DNA from 3 places in the Paracidovorax wautersii genome. Region 2 is predicted to be linked to each of the others. Evidence: predicted binding sites of a transcription regulator. Region 2 holds the regulator's gene; each other region holds the start of a gene.
What was found. Region 2 encodes sigma-54, which starts transcription at its own class of promoters, with help from an activator protein. Its sites were predicted from a motif close to TGGCANGNAANCTGCTTT; they were not measured.

Region 1: a site for sigma-54 is predicted at 2,117-2,134, ahead of QE399_RS15840 (BMP family protein). Genes of this name have one in related genera too.
Region 3: a site for sigma-54 is predicted at 2,306-2,323, ahead of QE399_RS10800 (formate/nitrite transporter family protein). Genes of this name have one in related genera too.

The regions. Positions count from the first base shown of each region.
Region 1 is NZ_JAVIZX010000001.1:3,510,910-3,515,932, reverse strand. Features, by position in the region: gene QE399_RS15855 (enoyl-CoA hydratase-related protein) at 1-82, shown strand, start outside; gene QE399_RS15850 (threo-3-hydroxy-L-aspartate ammonia-lyase) at 286-1,260, shown strand; gene upp (uracil phosphoribosyltransferase) at 1,347-1,976, shown strand; gene QE399_RS15840 (BMP family protein) at 2,180-3,190, shown strand; gene QE399_RS15835 (alpha/beta fold hydrolase) at 3,192-3,911, shown strand; gene QE399_RS15830 (ABC transporter ATP-binding protein) at 3,908-5,023, shown strand, end outside.
Region 2 is NZ_JAVIZX010000001.1:933,275-938,297, reverse strand. Features, by position in the region: gene QE399_RS04315 (thiol:disulfide interchange protein DsbA/DsbL) at 1-81, shown strand, start outside; gene lptA (lipopolysaccharide transport periplasmic protein LptA) at 252-899, shown strand; gene lptB (LPS export ABC transporter ATP-binding protein) at 959-1,681, shown strand; gene QE399_RS04300 (RNA polymerase factor sigma-54) at 1,763-3,346, shown strand; gene QE399_RS04295 (TspO/MBR family protein) at 3,383-3,940, opposite strand; gene QE399_RS04290 (RidA family protein) at 4,172-4,651, opposite strand; gene QE399_RS04285 (methyl-accepting chemotaxis protein) at 4,976-5,023, opposite strand, start outside.
Region 3 is NZ_JAVIZX010000001.1:2,386,963-2,391,985, reverse strand. Features, by position in the region: gene nirB (nitrite reductase large subunit NirB) at 1-403, shown strand, start outside; gene nirD (nitrite reductase small subunit NirD) at 427-780, shown strand; gene QE399_RS10805 (nitrate- and nitrite sensing domain-containing protein) at 868-2,211, shown strand; gene QE399_RS10800 (formate/nitrite transporter family protein) at 2,517-3,329, shown strand; gene QE399_RS10795 (bifunctional protein-serine/threonine kinase/phosphatase) at 3,370-5,023, shown strand, end outside.

The DNA.
Region 1 (5,023 bases), 2.6 Mb from region 2:
GGCCGTGGGCGCGATGCGCGAGCGCCGTGCGGGCGGCTTCCCCGACCTGGCGCCCGTGCAGCGCTTCAGCGAGCAGGGCTGAGCCCCGCAGGTTGCGGCCGGCCACCGCCCGCGCCCCTCGCGGGCCTTGCTGGCCTTGAGGGGGCCGTGCGCTCCGGCTATCAATTTCGATAGCTGCCTGCGCTTGCTACAAGCGCGCTGGAGGCACTTTTCGCCCTCAGACCGCAGCGGGCGGTCTATGATGCGGCACCCCGGTCCTTGGACCACCTACGCGAGGATGACGCCATGGACACGCACACCCCGGCCCTTCCCACCTACGACGACGTCGCCGCAGCGGCCCGGCGTCTCGACGGCGTGGCGCACCGCACGCCGGTGCTGCGTTCCAGCACGGCGGATGCCCGGGTGGGCGCGCAGCTGTTCTTCAAGTGCGAGAACCTGCAGCGCATGGGCGCCTTCAAGTTCCGCGGCGCCTACAACGCGCTGTCGCAGTTCTCGGATGCGCAGCGCGAGCGCGGCGTGCTCGCCTTCTCCTCCGGCAACCACGCCCAGGCCATCGCCCTGTCGGCCCGGCTGCTGGACATGCCGGCCGTGATCGTCATGCCCGAGGACGCGCCGGCCGCCAAGATGGCCGCCACGCGCGAGTACGGCGCCCAGGTGGTGACCTACAACCGCTTCACCGAAGACCGCGAGGCCATCAGCCGCCGCCTGGCGACCGAGCGCGGCATGACGCTGGTGCCGCCGTTCGACCACCCGCACGTCATCGCCGGCCAGGGCACGGTGGCGAAGGAACTGTTTGAGGAGGTGCCTGACCTCGACTACCTCTTCGTCTGCCTGGGCGGCGGCGGCCTGCTGTCGGGCTGCCTGCTGGCCGCCAAGGCGCTGGCGCCCGGCTGCCAGGTGATCGGCGTGGAGCCGCAGGCCGGCAACGACGCGCAGCAGTCCCTGCGGGCCGGGCACATCGTGCGCATCGAGACGCCGCGCACCATCGCCGATGGCGCGCAGACGCCCTCGCTGGGGGAGCTCACCTTTCCCATCATCCAGCGCGACGTGGCCGACATCCTCACCGTGACCGACGAACAGCTGGTGGACGCGCTGCGCTTCTTTGCCGAGCGCATGAAGATCGTGGTGGAGCCGACCGGAGCTCTGGCCTTTGCCGGTGCGCAGCACGGCGGCGCGGAGCTGCACGGCAAGCGCGTGGGCATCGTCATCAGCGGCGGCAACGTCGATCTGGCGCGCTACGCCCGCTTCCTGGGCGAATAGCGGGGCACCGCGCCCCGCGCTGCGGGCAAAATCGGGGGTCCGGATTTCCCCTTTCCCATTCATTTCCCAAGAAGAGGCCTTCGCCCATGAGCAACGTCCACGTCATCGACCATCCCCTGGTGCAGCACAAGCTGACCCTGATGCGCCGCAAGGACGCCAGCACCAACAGCTTCCGCCGCCTGCTGGGCGAGCTGAGCACCCTGATGGCCTATGAGATCACGCGCGACATGCCGCTGCAGGACATCGAGGTCGAAACCCCGCTGGAAACCATGACCGGCAAGGTCATCGACGGCAAGAAGCAGGTGCTGGTGTCCATCCTGCGCGCCGGCAACGGCTTCCTGGACGGCATGCTGAACGTGATCCCGGGCGCCCGCATCGGCCATATCGGCCTGTACCGCGACCCCGAGACGCTGCAGCCCGTCGAGTACTACTTCAAGATGCCGTCCGAGATGGAAGAGCGCGACATCATCGTGGTCGATCCGATGCTGGCCACCGGCAACTCCGCCGCCGCCGCCGTGGCACGGCTCAAGCAGCTCAAGCCGCGCTCGATCAAGTTCGTGTGCCTGCTGGCGGCCCCCGAAGGCGTGGCCACGCTGCAGAAGGCCCACCCCGACGTGCCGATCTACACCGCGGCCATCGACCGCGAGCTGAACGACCACGGCTACATCCTGCCGGGCCTGGGCGACGCGGGCGACCGCATCTTCGGCACCAAGTAAGAGGAAAGAAAAAGGCGGCACCACGGACACGGCCTGGCGCGCATGGCACATCGTCACGCACCCTCCGCGCTGCCGTCGATGCGCTGCCCCGCCCGGGTGGTTTCGCAGGGCTCGCGCCCACCCTTCTCCGAGCAGGCCACTGGCGCGCATCTTGCATGCAAGGCCTGGACCTGATTTCTCCACCCTGCCGCCAAGGACCGTCCATGACCTCTCGCCGCATCTTCACCGGCCGCCTGCTCTGCACCTCGCTCGCCATCTCCGCCACGCTGGGCCTGGCGCCCACGCTCGCCCGGGCGCAGGCCAAGCTGAAGGTGGCCGGCATCTACACGGTGCCCTACGAGCAGCAGTGGGTGAGCCGCATCCACAAGGCGCTCAAGGCTGCGGAAGCGCGGGGTGACATCGAGTACAAGAGCAGCGAGAACGTGGCCAACGCCGACTACGAGCGCGTGATGCGCGAGTACGCCAACGGCGGTAACCAGCTCATCTTCGGCGAGGTGTTCGGCGTGGAGTCGGCCGCCCGCAAGGTGGCCAAGGACTTCCCCAAGACCGCCTTCGTCATGGGTTCCTCGGGCAAGCCACAGGCCCCCAACTTCAGCGTCTTCGACAACTACATCCAGGAGCCCGCCTACCTGACCGGCATGATCGCCGGCGGCATGACCAAGACGAACAAGATCGGCATGGTCGGCGGCTTTCCCATCCCCGAAGTGAACCGCCTGATGCACGCCTTCATGGCGGGCGCCAAGGAAGTGAACCCTAAGGTGGAGTTCACCATCACCTTCATCAACAGCTGGTTCGACCCGCCCAAGGCCAAGGAAGCCACCTTCGCCATGATCGACAAGGGCGCGGACGTGCTGTATGCCGAGCGCTTCGGCGTGAGCGACGCGGCCAAGGAAAAGGGCAAGCTGGCCATCGGCAACGTGATCGACACCCAGCCCCAGTACCCCGACACCGTGATCGCCTCGGCCCTGTGGCATATGGAACCCAGCGTGGACCGCGCCATCGGGCTCGTGAAGGCGGGCAAGTTCGCGGCCGAGGACTACGGCCCGTACTCGATGATGAAACACAAGGGCTCGTCCCTCAGCGCCCTGGGCACGTTCGAGAAGAAGGTGCCGGCCGGCATCGTCGCCAAGGTCAAGGCCAAGGAGGCCGCAATCCTGTCCGGCCAGTTCACCGTGAAGGTGGACGACAGCCAGCCCAAGTCCACGGCCAAGTGATGTGACGGCCTTGCATCTGGTGCTGCTTCCGGGGATGGATGGAACGGGCGAGTTGTTCGCTCCCCTGGAGCATGCGCTGGGCCAGGCCGTTACCGTGCACCGCATGCGCTATCCAGTGGACGAGCCTCTCGATTACGCGCAGCTCGAACGCTGGCTCCGCCCTCGCCTGCCCCAGGAGCCGTTCGTCCTGCTCGGCGAATCGTTCTCCGGCCCCCTGACGATTGCCATAGCGGTCGATCCCCCGCCGCAGCTGCAAGGCTTGATCCTGTGCTGCACGTTCGCGCGCAGTCCCAGCGCCCTGCTGACGGCATTGCACGCGCCTGCGGCCCCTGCCATGGCCTGGCTCGCCACGCGCTCCTGGGCCGCCGGCCTCCTCGGCACGGCCCTGCTCGGCGCCTATGCCACCCGGCCGCTGCGGCAACGGCTGGACCAGGCCTTGCGCCAGGTCGCACCGCAGGTGCTGGCGCAGCGGATGCGGGCCGTCGCGCGGGTCGACGTGATGGACCAGTTGAGCGCCGTCCAACTGCCCATGCTGGCCTTGACGGCGCGGGACGACCGGCTGGTTCCCCGCTCGGCCGCGCAGGCCATGGCGCGGGCCCAGCCGGGACTGCAGACCCTCGACCTGCCCGGCCCCCACGGCCTGCTGCAGGCCGCACCCGAGCGCTGCGCGCAGGCCATCGCGCAGTTCTGCCGCTCCCTGAACTCCGCCGCCACCGCATGAACGAGCCCGTCCTCCGCCTGGAAGGCATCACCAAACGCTTCGGCGCGCTGGTGGCCAACGACGGCATATCGCTCACGCTGGCACGCGGCGAGGTGCTGGCCTTGCTGGGCGAGAACGGCGCGGGCAAGTCCACGCTGATGTCCATCCTCTTCGGCCACTACGTGGCGGACGCGGGCCACATCGAGGCGTTCGGCCAGCCGCTGCCGCCGGGCCAGCCCCGCGCGGCGCTGGCGGCGGGCATCGGCATGGTGCACCAGCACTTCACGCTGGCGGACAACCTGAGCGTGCTCGACAACGTGCTGCTGGGCAGCGAACCGCTGTGGCAGCCGTTCTCGCGCCGCGGCGCGGCACGCGACCGGCTGCTGGCCGTGTCTCAGCGCTTTGGCCTGCCGGTGGCGCCGGAGGCGCGCGTCGGCGATCTTTCCGTGGGCGAGCGCCAGCGCGTGGAGATCCTCAAGGCGCTGTACCGCGGCGCCCGCATCCTCATCCTGGACGAACCCACGGCCGTGCTTACGCCGCAGGAGAGCGAAGCCCTCTTCGCCACGCTCTCGCACATGGTGGCCGAGGGCCTGTCGATCATCTTCATCAGCCACAAGCTGGGCGAGGTGCTGCGCGTGTCGCATCGCGTGGCCGTGCTGCGCCAGGGCCGGCTCGTGGCCGAGGCGCCGGCCGCGGGCACCACCCAGGCGCAGCTGGCGCAGTGGATGGTGGGCCATGCCGTCGAGGCCGCGCAGCGCCGCCCTGCAGGCGCCGTTGGTGCGCCCGTCTGCGTGCTGGAGCGCGTGAGCACCCAGCCGCCCGCAACCGCGCGCGGCGCTGGCGGCGGCAACGCCCGCGACGCCTTGCACGGCGTGGACCTGGCCTTGCACGCTGGCGAGATCGTGGCGATCGCCGGTGTCTCTGGCAACGGCCAGGTGGCGCTGGCCGACGTGCTCTGCGGCGTTCGCACGCCGTCCTCGGGCCGGGCCACATTGCGCGGCCAGCCGCTCATCGCCCGCCCCCAGGCCCTGGTGGCCCGGGGCGTGGCGCGCATTCCCGAAGACCGGCATGCCGTAGGGGTGGTGGGCGACCTGCCCGTGTGGGAGAACGCGGTGTCCGAGCGCCTGTCGAGC
Region 2 (5,023 bases):
ACCGACGGCACCATGGCCGGCAACATGCAGAACGTGCTGCAGGTGGTCGACCAGCTGGCAGCGCAGGCGCGCAAGGGCTGAGGCCCGGTGCCGGCCCTGCCGGCATGCCCGCAGACTGCGACGCGCCTTCGGGCGCGTTGTGCTTTCTGCAGCGTGCTGCGACGGTGCGGTGCAGCCTTTTGCGGGATCGCGGGTCTTTGCCGCGCAAAGGCCAGGCAGCGTCAGTACAATGACCGCAAGATTCGTGCCCTATGAGAAAACAACTGCTCCCGCTCCTCCTGCTTTGTGCGCTGGCCTGTGCCTCATGGGGCGTACGCGCCGAGAAGGCCGACCGCAACAAGCCCATGAACATCGAGGCCGACGCGCTGCGCCACGATGAGCTCAAGCAGACCAGCGTCTTCACCGGCCGCGTGGTCATGACCAAGGGAACCATCGTGCTGCGCGGCGCGCGGCTTGATGTCCGTCAGGATCCGGACGGCTTCCAGTACGGCGTGGTCACCGCGGAGGCCGGCCAGCGCGCCTTCTTCCGCCAAAAGCGCGACACGCTGCCCGGAGCGCCCGACGAATACGTCGAGGGCGAGGGCGAGGTGATCGAGTACGACGGCAAGGCCGACATCGTGAAGTTCATCCGCCGCGCCGAGCTGCGCCGCTACCGCGAGGCCACCCTGACCGACGAGCTGCAGGGGGCCACCATCGTCTACAACAACGTCACCGATGTGTTCACCGTGGATGGCCAGCGCACGGCGCCCGCCGGCACGGCATCGGGTACGCCGGGCGGCCGCGTGCGTGCCGTGCTGGCGCCCAAGGAGCCCGCGTCGGGTGCCGCGCCGGCCAACGCGCCCGCCACCCCGGCACCGGCCCTGCGGTCCAGCCCCCAACTGAACGACGGCGCGAAGTGAGCGATTCGAATTCCACACCCTCCGCCTCCAGGGCGACGGGCGAAAGCCGCCTGGAGGTGATGCACCTCGAGAAGTCCTACGGCAGCCGCAAGGTCGTCAAGGACGTGTCCATGCTGGTTCAGAAGGGCGAGGTCGTGGGCCTGCTCGGCCCGAACGGCGCCGGCAAGACCACGTCGTTCTACATGATCGTGGGACTGGTGCGCTGCGATGGCGGCGACATCCGCATCGACGGCCAGTCGGTGGCCGACATGCCCATCCACCGCCGTTCGCGCCTGGGCCTGTCGTACCTGCCGCAGGAGGCCTCCATCTTCCGCAAGCTCAATGTGGAAGAGAACGTGCGCGCCGTGCTGGAGCTGCAGAAGGACGAGCACGGCAAGCCGCTCACGCGCGCCGTGATCGAGGAGCGCCTGACGGCCCTGCTGCAGGAGCTGCGCGTGGAGCATCTGCGCCAGTCGCCCGCGCTGGCCCTGTCGGGCGGTGAACGGCGGCGCGTGGAAATCGCCCGTGCGCTGGCCACGCAGCCGCGCTTCATCCTGCTCGACGAGCCCTTCGCCGGCATCGATCCGATCGCCGTGATCGAGATCCAGCGCATCATCGGCTTCCTGAAGGAGCGCGGCATCGGCGTGCTCATCACCGACCACAACGTGCGCGAGACGCTGGGCATCTGCGACCACGCCTTCATCATCAGCGATGGCCGCGTGCTGGCCCAGGGCACGCCTGCCGAGATCGTCGACAACCCCGAGGTACGCCGCGTCTACCTGGGCGAACACTTCCGGATGTGAGCATGGGCTGCCTGCCATCCGTCCCTTCGTGCCGGACGCGGCGCCCCATGGGCCCGGCCGCGGCGTGCGCCGGTTGATGCGATGAAGCAGGGCCTTTCCCTCCGCGTCTCGCAACACCTGGCGCTCACGCCGCAACTGCAGCAATCCATCCGCCTGCTGCAGCTGTCGACGCTGGAGCTGTCGCAGGAGGTCGAGCAGATGCTCGACGACAACCCGTTCCTGGAGCGCACGGCCGAAGAGGCGCCGCGCGAGGACTTCGGCCTGGCGCAGGCCGATGCACCCGTACAGGAAGACGACCGACACGCTGAAGATGCTCTGTATTCAGGAACATCCAGCGCAAGCACCACGGCTGCAGAAGCCTCATCCGATACCGATACCCCGGCCACCGCCGACGCTGCGACCGACACGCCCGACTGGGAAGGCGATGGCACGGTGGACATGGCGCCCGACGACAGCGAGTGGGGCGGCGACGCCCCCGCGCGCAACCGCAACGGCGGCGACGAGGGCGATGAGGCCGATGCCACCGAGCTGGCGCGCAGCCACCTGTCGCTCACCGAATTCCTGCACCGTCAGGCCCTGTCCCTGCGGCTGTCCGAGGTGGACACGGCGGCGCTGCGCTTTTTGATCGAATCGCTCAACGACGACGGCTACCTGGACGAGCCGCTGGAGTCCCTGGCCGTGAGCCTGGCCGGCGAGGAAGATCCCGAGCAGGTCGAGGAGCTGGTGCACCGCTTCACCGTGGCCCTGCGCCTGCTGCAGAGCCTGGAGCCGACGGGCGTGGGCGCCCGCGGCCTGGCCGAGTGCCTGACGTTGCAGCTCAAGGCGCTGCAGCACGACGAGGAAGGCGACCCCGAGGTGCTGCAGGCGGCCCTGGCCATCTGCCGCCAGCCGCTGGACATGCTCGCCCGCCGCGACGTGCGGCGGCTGACGCAGGCCTGCGGCGCCGGCGAGGAGCGCACACGCAGCGCCATGGCCCTCATCGCGCGGCTGGAGCCGCGGCCCGGCCGGCGCTTCACGGACGTGGAGCGCAACATCATCGTGCCCGACGTGATCGTCAAGAAGACGGGGCGCGGCGCGCAGCAGAACTTCAGCGTGCAGCTCAACCCGGATGTGATGCCGCGCCTGCGCGTGCACGACATCTACGCCGGCGCGCTGCGCGGCAACCGCGGTGGCGAGGGCCACCAGGCGCTGCAGCAGCGGCTGCAGGAGGCGCGCTGGTTCATCAAGAACATCCAGCAGCGCTTCGACACCATCCTGCGTGTGTCGCGCGCCATCGTGGACCGGCAGAAGAATTTCTTCGTCCATGGCGAACTGGCCATGCGCCCGCTGGTGCTGCGCGACATCGCCGACGAACTGGGCCTGCACGAATCCACCATCAGCCGCGTGACCACGGCCAAGTACATGGCCACGCCGCAGGGCACCTATGAGCTGAAGTACTTCTTCGGCTCGGGGCTGGGCACGGAGACGGGCGGCAATGCCTCCAGCACGGCGGTGCGGGCGCTCATCAAGCAGTTCGTCTCGGCCGAGAACCCGAACAAACCGCTGTCGGACAGCCAGATCGCGGAGATGCTGAAAGAGCAGGGCATCGAGTGCGCCCGCCGCACCGTGGCCAAGTACCGCGAGGCGCTCAAGATCGCGCCGGCCAACCTGCGCAAGGCGCTCTGAGCCTGCGCGCCGTCGGCGCGCGTGGCACTTCCCAGGTCAGCCCAGTACCTGCGGGTTCAGACGCCACAGCGTGAAGTTCAGGGCGGCGGCAAAGCTGATCCAGGCCAGATAGGGCACCAGCAGTGCGCCGGCCAGCGGCCGCAGGCGCCAGAAGGCCGCCAGCGTGGCGGCCACCCCCAGCCACAGCGCGGCAATGTCGGCCAGCGCCCAGGCGCCCAGCTGCCATTGGAAGAACAGCCAGCTCCACAGCGCATTGAGTACCAACTGCCCGCAGAAGAGCGCCAGCGCCTGCCGCCGTGCGGCGCCTTGCGGCGTGCGCCAGACCAGCCAGGCGGCGATGCCCATCAGGGCGAACAGCACCGTCCACACCGGGCCGAAGACGGAGGGCGGGGGCGCCCATTCCGGCTGCACGAGCTGGCCATAGAACTGCGGTGCCTGCACCGAGGCCACGCTGCCGATGGCTGCGGTGGCGAAGGCCAGCGCCAGCCAGCCGGCCAGTGCCAGCCATTGCCGCCCGCGGGGCTGCGCAGGCGGCAAAGCGGAGCCGGGAGACGCCGGACGGGCGCAGGAGGGGGAGGCGGTGTGCGAGGTCATGCGCAGATCTTCTCTCGCCCGGCGCGGGCCGGGGCGCCGGCCAGGGGGCCGCGCGTGTCGGACGGCGCCGCGATCTGCACGGCAGCGCTTCGGCGCGGCGGGCGTTGGCGCCTTCCGAATGCGCTGGAATGGCCGACGTAGCACTGGCCCCACGCCCGTCCGAAGATCGGGTTCGGATCGTGCGGCGCTGGCCGGCTGCCTGCCCTGCTTGGCGGCAGCCACAGTGTGCGCTCAGGCCGGGCCGTGCACGGAGGCGACCAGATCGACTTCCACCGTCGCGTTCTTGGGCAACTGCTGCACGCCCACCGAGGTGCGGGTGTGCGCGCCGGCCTCGCCCAGGATGGAAAACAGCAGGTCCGATGCGCCGTCGGCCACCTCGCTTTGCTGCGTAAAGTCGGCCGTGCACTGCACATACACGGTGATGCGCAGCAACGTGCGTACCTGCTCCAGGCTGCCCAGGCTCCGCTGCAGCAGCGCCAGCGCGCGCATCACGCAGACCCGCGCGGCGTGCTGGGCCTGCGGCAGGGAGACAGTGTCGCCCGCGCGCCCCTGCACCACCACCACATCGCCCACGCGGGGGATCTGCCCGCTCAGGTACACGGTGTTCCCGTCGCGCACCAGCGGCACGTAGTGGCCGCCGATCTTGATCTCGCCATCGAAGGAATAGCCGAGTTCAGCGGCGGCCTGGGTGAAGCGTTGGTCTTTGTCCATGGAATTGAGCGTACGGGAGCGTGGGGGAAGTGCGGCCGTGTGGGGGCGCTGTACACGGCGTGGCATCGGCGGGAGTGATTTTTTGAAAAGTGCTATATTAATAATAGCAATATGCGCTTGCTGTGTAAGGGCTAAGGCCTGTTTTCATTCTAATCCACCGGCGTGGGCAGCACCGGCGCCGCGGCGCGGACAAGAGCACCACCGCGGCTCGCAGGCCGGCCTGTGTGCACCAGCCCCGGATCGCACCGGCCGCTCCGGTGGCGCTGGGCTTGCAGCCGCGGCACCCGCCGCCTGCCGCCGCCCGGTCGTGGCGATGCCGCGGTTTCAGCGCAGGGCGCGCAGTTCGCTGCCGGTGGCGCCCTGTGCCGGCCG
Region 3 (5,023 bases), 1.5 Mb from region 2:
GCGCCACGCCGAGTTGCTGGCCAGCGATCTGGACAAGGAGCAGCTCGTACGCCTGATCGACCGCTTCCTCATGTTCTATGTGCGCACGGCCGACCGGCTGCAGCGCACCAGCACCTGGCGCGAAGGCCTCGAGGGCGGGCTGGATTACCTGAAGGACGTCCTGCTCCACGACAGCCTGCGTCTGGCCGATGAGCTGGAGCAGCAGATGCAGCATGTGGTCGATACCTACCAATGCGAATGGAAGACCGCGGTGACCGACCCGGCGGTGCGCCAGCGCTTCCGCACCTTCGTCAACAGCAGCCAGGGAGACCAGCGCATCATGTTCGTGCAGGAACGCGGTCAGATCCGCCCCGCGCGTCCGGAGGAACGCACCGGCACCGCAGCCGTGGCGGAGCCCGCATGACCACGCCAAGCCAGGACACCCCCATGGACCTCTCCTCCTCTTCTACCGCCGCCGCCCCTTGGTCTTCCGTCTGCATGGTGGACGATGTCCTGCCCGACACGGGCGTCTGTGCCCTCGTGGAAGGACGCCACGTCGCCGTGTTCCGCGTGGGAGCCGCGCAGTGGTTCGCCATCGACAACGTGGACCCCAAGTCGCAGGCCAGCGTGCTGTCCCGAGGGCTGGTGGGCAGCCTTGGCGAGCGCATCGTCGTCGCCTCGCCGCTGTACAAGAACCACTTCGATCTGCGCACGGGCGAATGCGTGGAGGCCCCCGAACACTCGGTCGGTGCGCACCCCGTGCGCGTGGAAGAAGGCCGCGTCTACGTCGCGTGCACCTGAACGCATTGCAGGGGCGCATGGCGTAGGCCCTGTAAGGGCGCTCGGACTCCTTACACTGGATGGCCTCGCCGCCGTTCCGCCAACACCATGCCTGCCGCCCGCTCCTCCACCTCGCCTTCTGCTGCACGGTTGGTGCTGCAGGCCAAACAGCGGGAGATCGACGCCGCACGCCAGCTGGCAGATCGCATCGAATGCGTGGACGCCATCCGCCAGTGCATCCATGCGCTGCAGCATGAGCGAGGCGCCACCAGCATCTACCTGGCCTCCGAAGGGCAGCGCTTTGCGCAGGTGCGCGAAGGCGCAGTGGCACAGTCCCGCGCGGCAGGGCAACGCCTGCAAGCGGCCTTCACCGCGCAGGCCCAGGCACCTCAGGGCAGCACGGCCAACATGCTGTCGCTGATGGCACTGACCTGGATCGGACTGGACGCGCTCGACGGTTTGCGCGAGCGCTTCGAGCGCCGCCAGAGCAGCGCCCACGATGCGGTCACGGCTCTCAGCCGGCTGATCGCCGGCATGGTGGAGCTGATCTCGCATGTGGCCGATGCCGCCCTGCTGCCCAGCGCGTCCCGGATGCTGGTATCGCTGCTGCACCTGGTGCAGAGCAAGGAAGCCGCTGGTCAGGAACGCGCCGTGGGGGCGCAGCTGTTCGCCTCGGGCGCCAGCGATGCCGTGCAGCAGGAACGCGTCGTGCACCTCATCGAGGCGCAGGAACGGGGCCTGAAGGTGTTCGCCGACTTTTCCGACACCGCGCTGCGCGAGCAGTGGGACCGCCTGCAGTTGGCCCCCGGCACCGCGCGGCTGGAGCGCCTGCGCCGTGTGCTGTTCACGGCCCGGGCAGGCGCGCCCATCGACAGCGCGCTCAGCGATGACTGGTTCACCGTGACCAGCGAGCGCATCGCCGCGCTGGGCGAATACGAGGCCGAACTGGTCGCCCGGCTCCGCGCGGAGTGCGCGGCCCATATCCAGCAGGCGCAGCAAGCCCTGCAGGACTCGGAGGGGTTACTGCGCGGACTGCACGACAACCCGCCGCCGCACATGCATGCGGTGGAGCGATTCTTCGGCAGCGCCCAGGCCTCCCATGGCGCACCCACGCTCGCCGTCGCGGCCGGCACTGCCGCAGCGGGTTCCGACACGGCCGGCGCGACTTCGCTGCTGGAGCTGCTGCAGTCGCAGGCTGCCCAGTTGGCACGCACCGAAGCCGAGCTGGAATCCGTGCGCCGCACGCTCAACGAACGCCGGGTGATCGAACGGGCCAAAGGCGCCTTAATGTCCCGGCTGGGCATGACCGAAGAAGCCGCGTTCCGGGCGCTGCAGAAGACGTCCATGGACCAGAACCGGCGGCTGCTGGAGGTGGCGGAAGCCACGCTCGCGCTGCCCGATCTCGCCTTTGCGCATTTGGCCGCCGCGCAGCCTCCGCGCTCCGCCTCCTGATCCAACGCAGTGCAGCCACGCACCACCTGCGGGCCCGCCGCCCCGTTTCCGTGCCTTGTCGGCTGCCCGAGCTCATGCACCACCGCGGAGCGCGTGGCATGGAATCTGCAAGGTGATTGCAGCTCCGGCTAAAGGCGGCAGGAGCACGGGTCCGCCAGGGCCCTGACCGAATTCTGGTCTCCCCTCTCCTGGATAAAGGCGTCCAACTGCGCTGCAACCCCTGCGGGTTGCGCCGGTGGACGCTTTTTTGTTTTCGTCGTTCTCATTTTCGGGAGCTGCCAAGGCAGGCTCCCAAGGAGTGCCCCATGGCCTATCTCGCACCCGCCGAATTCGTCACCAAGATGGTCGATGCCGGCGAATCCAAGCTGCTCATGTCCACCCGCGACACGCTGATCCGCTCCTACATGGCGGGGGCCATCCTTTCCCTGGCCGCGGCGTTCGCCGTGAGCGTCACCGTCAACACGGGCAACCCGCTGCTGGGTGCCCTGCTGTTCCCGGTTGGTTTCGTCATGCTGTACCTGCTGGGCTTCGACCTGCTGACCGGGGTGTTCACGCTGGCGCCGCTGGCGGTGATCGACAAGCGGCCGGGCGCCACCTGGAAGGGCGTGCTGCGCAATTGGGGCCTGGTGTTCTGCGGCAACTTCGCCGGTGCGCTGACCGTGGCCGTGTTCATGGCCATCATCTTCACCTTCGGCTTCAGCGAGGCCCCCAACGCCATCGGGCAGAAACTGGGTCACATCGGTGAAGGCCGTACGCTGGGCTACTCGGCCCACGGCGCCTCCGGCATGCTCACGCTCTTCGTGCGCGCCGTGATGTGTAACTGGATGGTGTCCACGGGCGTGGTGGCCGCCATGATGTCCACCAGCGTGTCGGGCAAGACCATCGGCATGTGGATGCCCATCACCGTGTTCTTCTACATGGGTTTCGAGCATTCGATCGTGAACATGTTCCTGTTCCCCACCGGCCTGATGCTGGGCGGGCAATTCACCCTGATGGACTACATCATCTGGAACGAAATCCCCACGGTGCTGGGCAACCTGGTCGGTGGCCTGACCTTCGTGGGCGCGACGCTGTACTCCACGCACTACAAGACGGCGCCGAAGCGGCCCGTCCGCTGATCAGCAGCCCCGCCGGCCCGCGCCGCTGCCTGCCGCTCCTATGAATGCCCCCCTTCCGCAGGTTTCTCTGGGGCAATGCTCCCTCGGCAAGGAAGGCGGCACCAACCAGGACTTCCATGGCGCGCGCGTACCCGATGGCTATCTGCGCACCAGCAAAGGGCTGGCGGTGGCGATGGCCGACGGCATCGGCTCCAGCCCGGTGAGCCAGGTGGCCAGCGCGGCCGCGGTGCGCAGCTTTCTCGACGACTATTTCGCCACCTCCGAGGCGTGGTCCGTGCGGCGGGCCGCGCAGCGCGTGCTGCAGGCCACCAACTCCTGGCTGCATGCGCAGAACCAGCGCGGCGACGCACGGTTCAACAAGGACTGCGGCTACGTCTGCACATTCAGCGCCCTGCTGCTCAAGGGGCGGCAGCTGCATCTGCTGCATGTGGGCGATGGGCGCGTCTTCCGGGTGCACACGCGTGCGCTGGAACAGCTGACCGAGGACCACCGGGTGCAGGTGTCCTCCAGCGAGTCCTACCTCGCCCGCGCCCTGGGTGTGGCGGCACATTTGGAGATCGACTACGCGGCCTGGGAAGCAGAGGCCGGCGAGGTCTATCTGCTGGCGACCGATGGCGCCCATGCCTTTCTGGATGCCGAGGCCGTCAGTGCGGCGCTGGCTGCGCACGCCGACGATTTGGATGCGGCGGCCGCGGCGCTCGCGCGCCTCGCCCGAACCCGCGGCAGCACGGATGACATCACGGTGCAACTGCTGCGCATCGACACCCTGCCCCAGGAAGCCGGCTTGCAGGCTTCGCTTCAGCGCGACGGCATGCGGCTGCCCGGCCCGCTGGCGCCACGCTCGGTTTTCGAGGGCTATGCCATCGTGCGCGAGTTGCATGTGAGCCCGCGCAGCCATGTTTACCTGGCGATCGATGAGGCGACGGGGATCCAGGTCGCGTTGAAGACGCCTGCCGTGGACCGGCGGGATGACGCCGGCTACCTCGACCGCTTTCTGCTTGACGAATGGGTGGCCCGTCGCGTGGACAGCCCGCACGTCGTTCGGGCCCATGTGGCGGACCGACCGCGCACCCATTTGTTCGTGGCCATGGAATACATCGAAGGCCAGACGCTGGCGCAATGGATGGTGGACCACCCTCGGCCGGACCTGGTCAGCGTACGGTCCCTGGCACTGCAAATCGCGGCAGGACTGCATGCACTGCACCGCCGCGAAATGCTGCACCAGGACTTACGGCCCGCCAACGTCATGATCGACCCGTCCGGTACGGCGCGCCTTATCGATCTGGCGTCCACCCACGTCGCGGGATTGGTCGAATCCGGTGAAGAGGTGCGCGCCCGTGCGCTGATGGGAACGCTGCAATACACCGCGCCAGAGTACTTTCTCGACCGGGGCGGCGACGAGCGATCGGACCTCTTCTCGCTCGCGGTGCTGTGCTATCAAATGCTCACCGGCCAACTGCCCTATGGCTTGCAACCCACGCAGCTGCGCGGCGCCGCGGACCTGCGGCGCCTGCGTTATGTGCCCTTGCGGCACCATCGACCGGATCTGCCTGGATGGCTGGACGGCGTGCTGCAGAAAGCACTCCACCCCGATCCGGCGCGCAGGCAGCAGGCCGTGTCCGAGCTGGCCCACGACCTGCAGTCCCCCGGACCGACCTTCCAGCACCGGCGGGTGGCGCCTCCGCTGGCGGAGC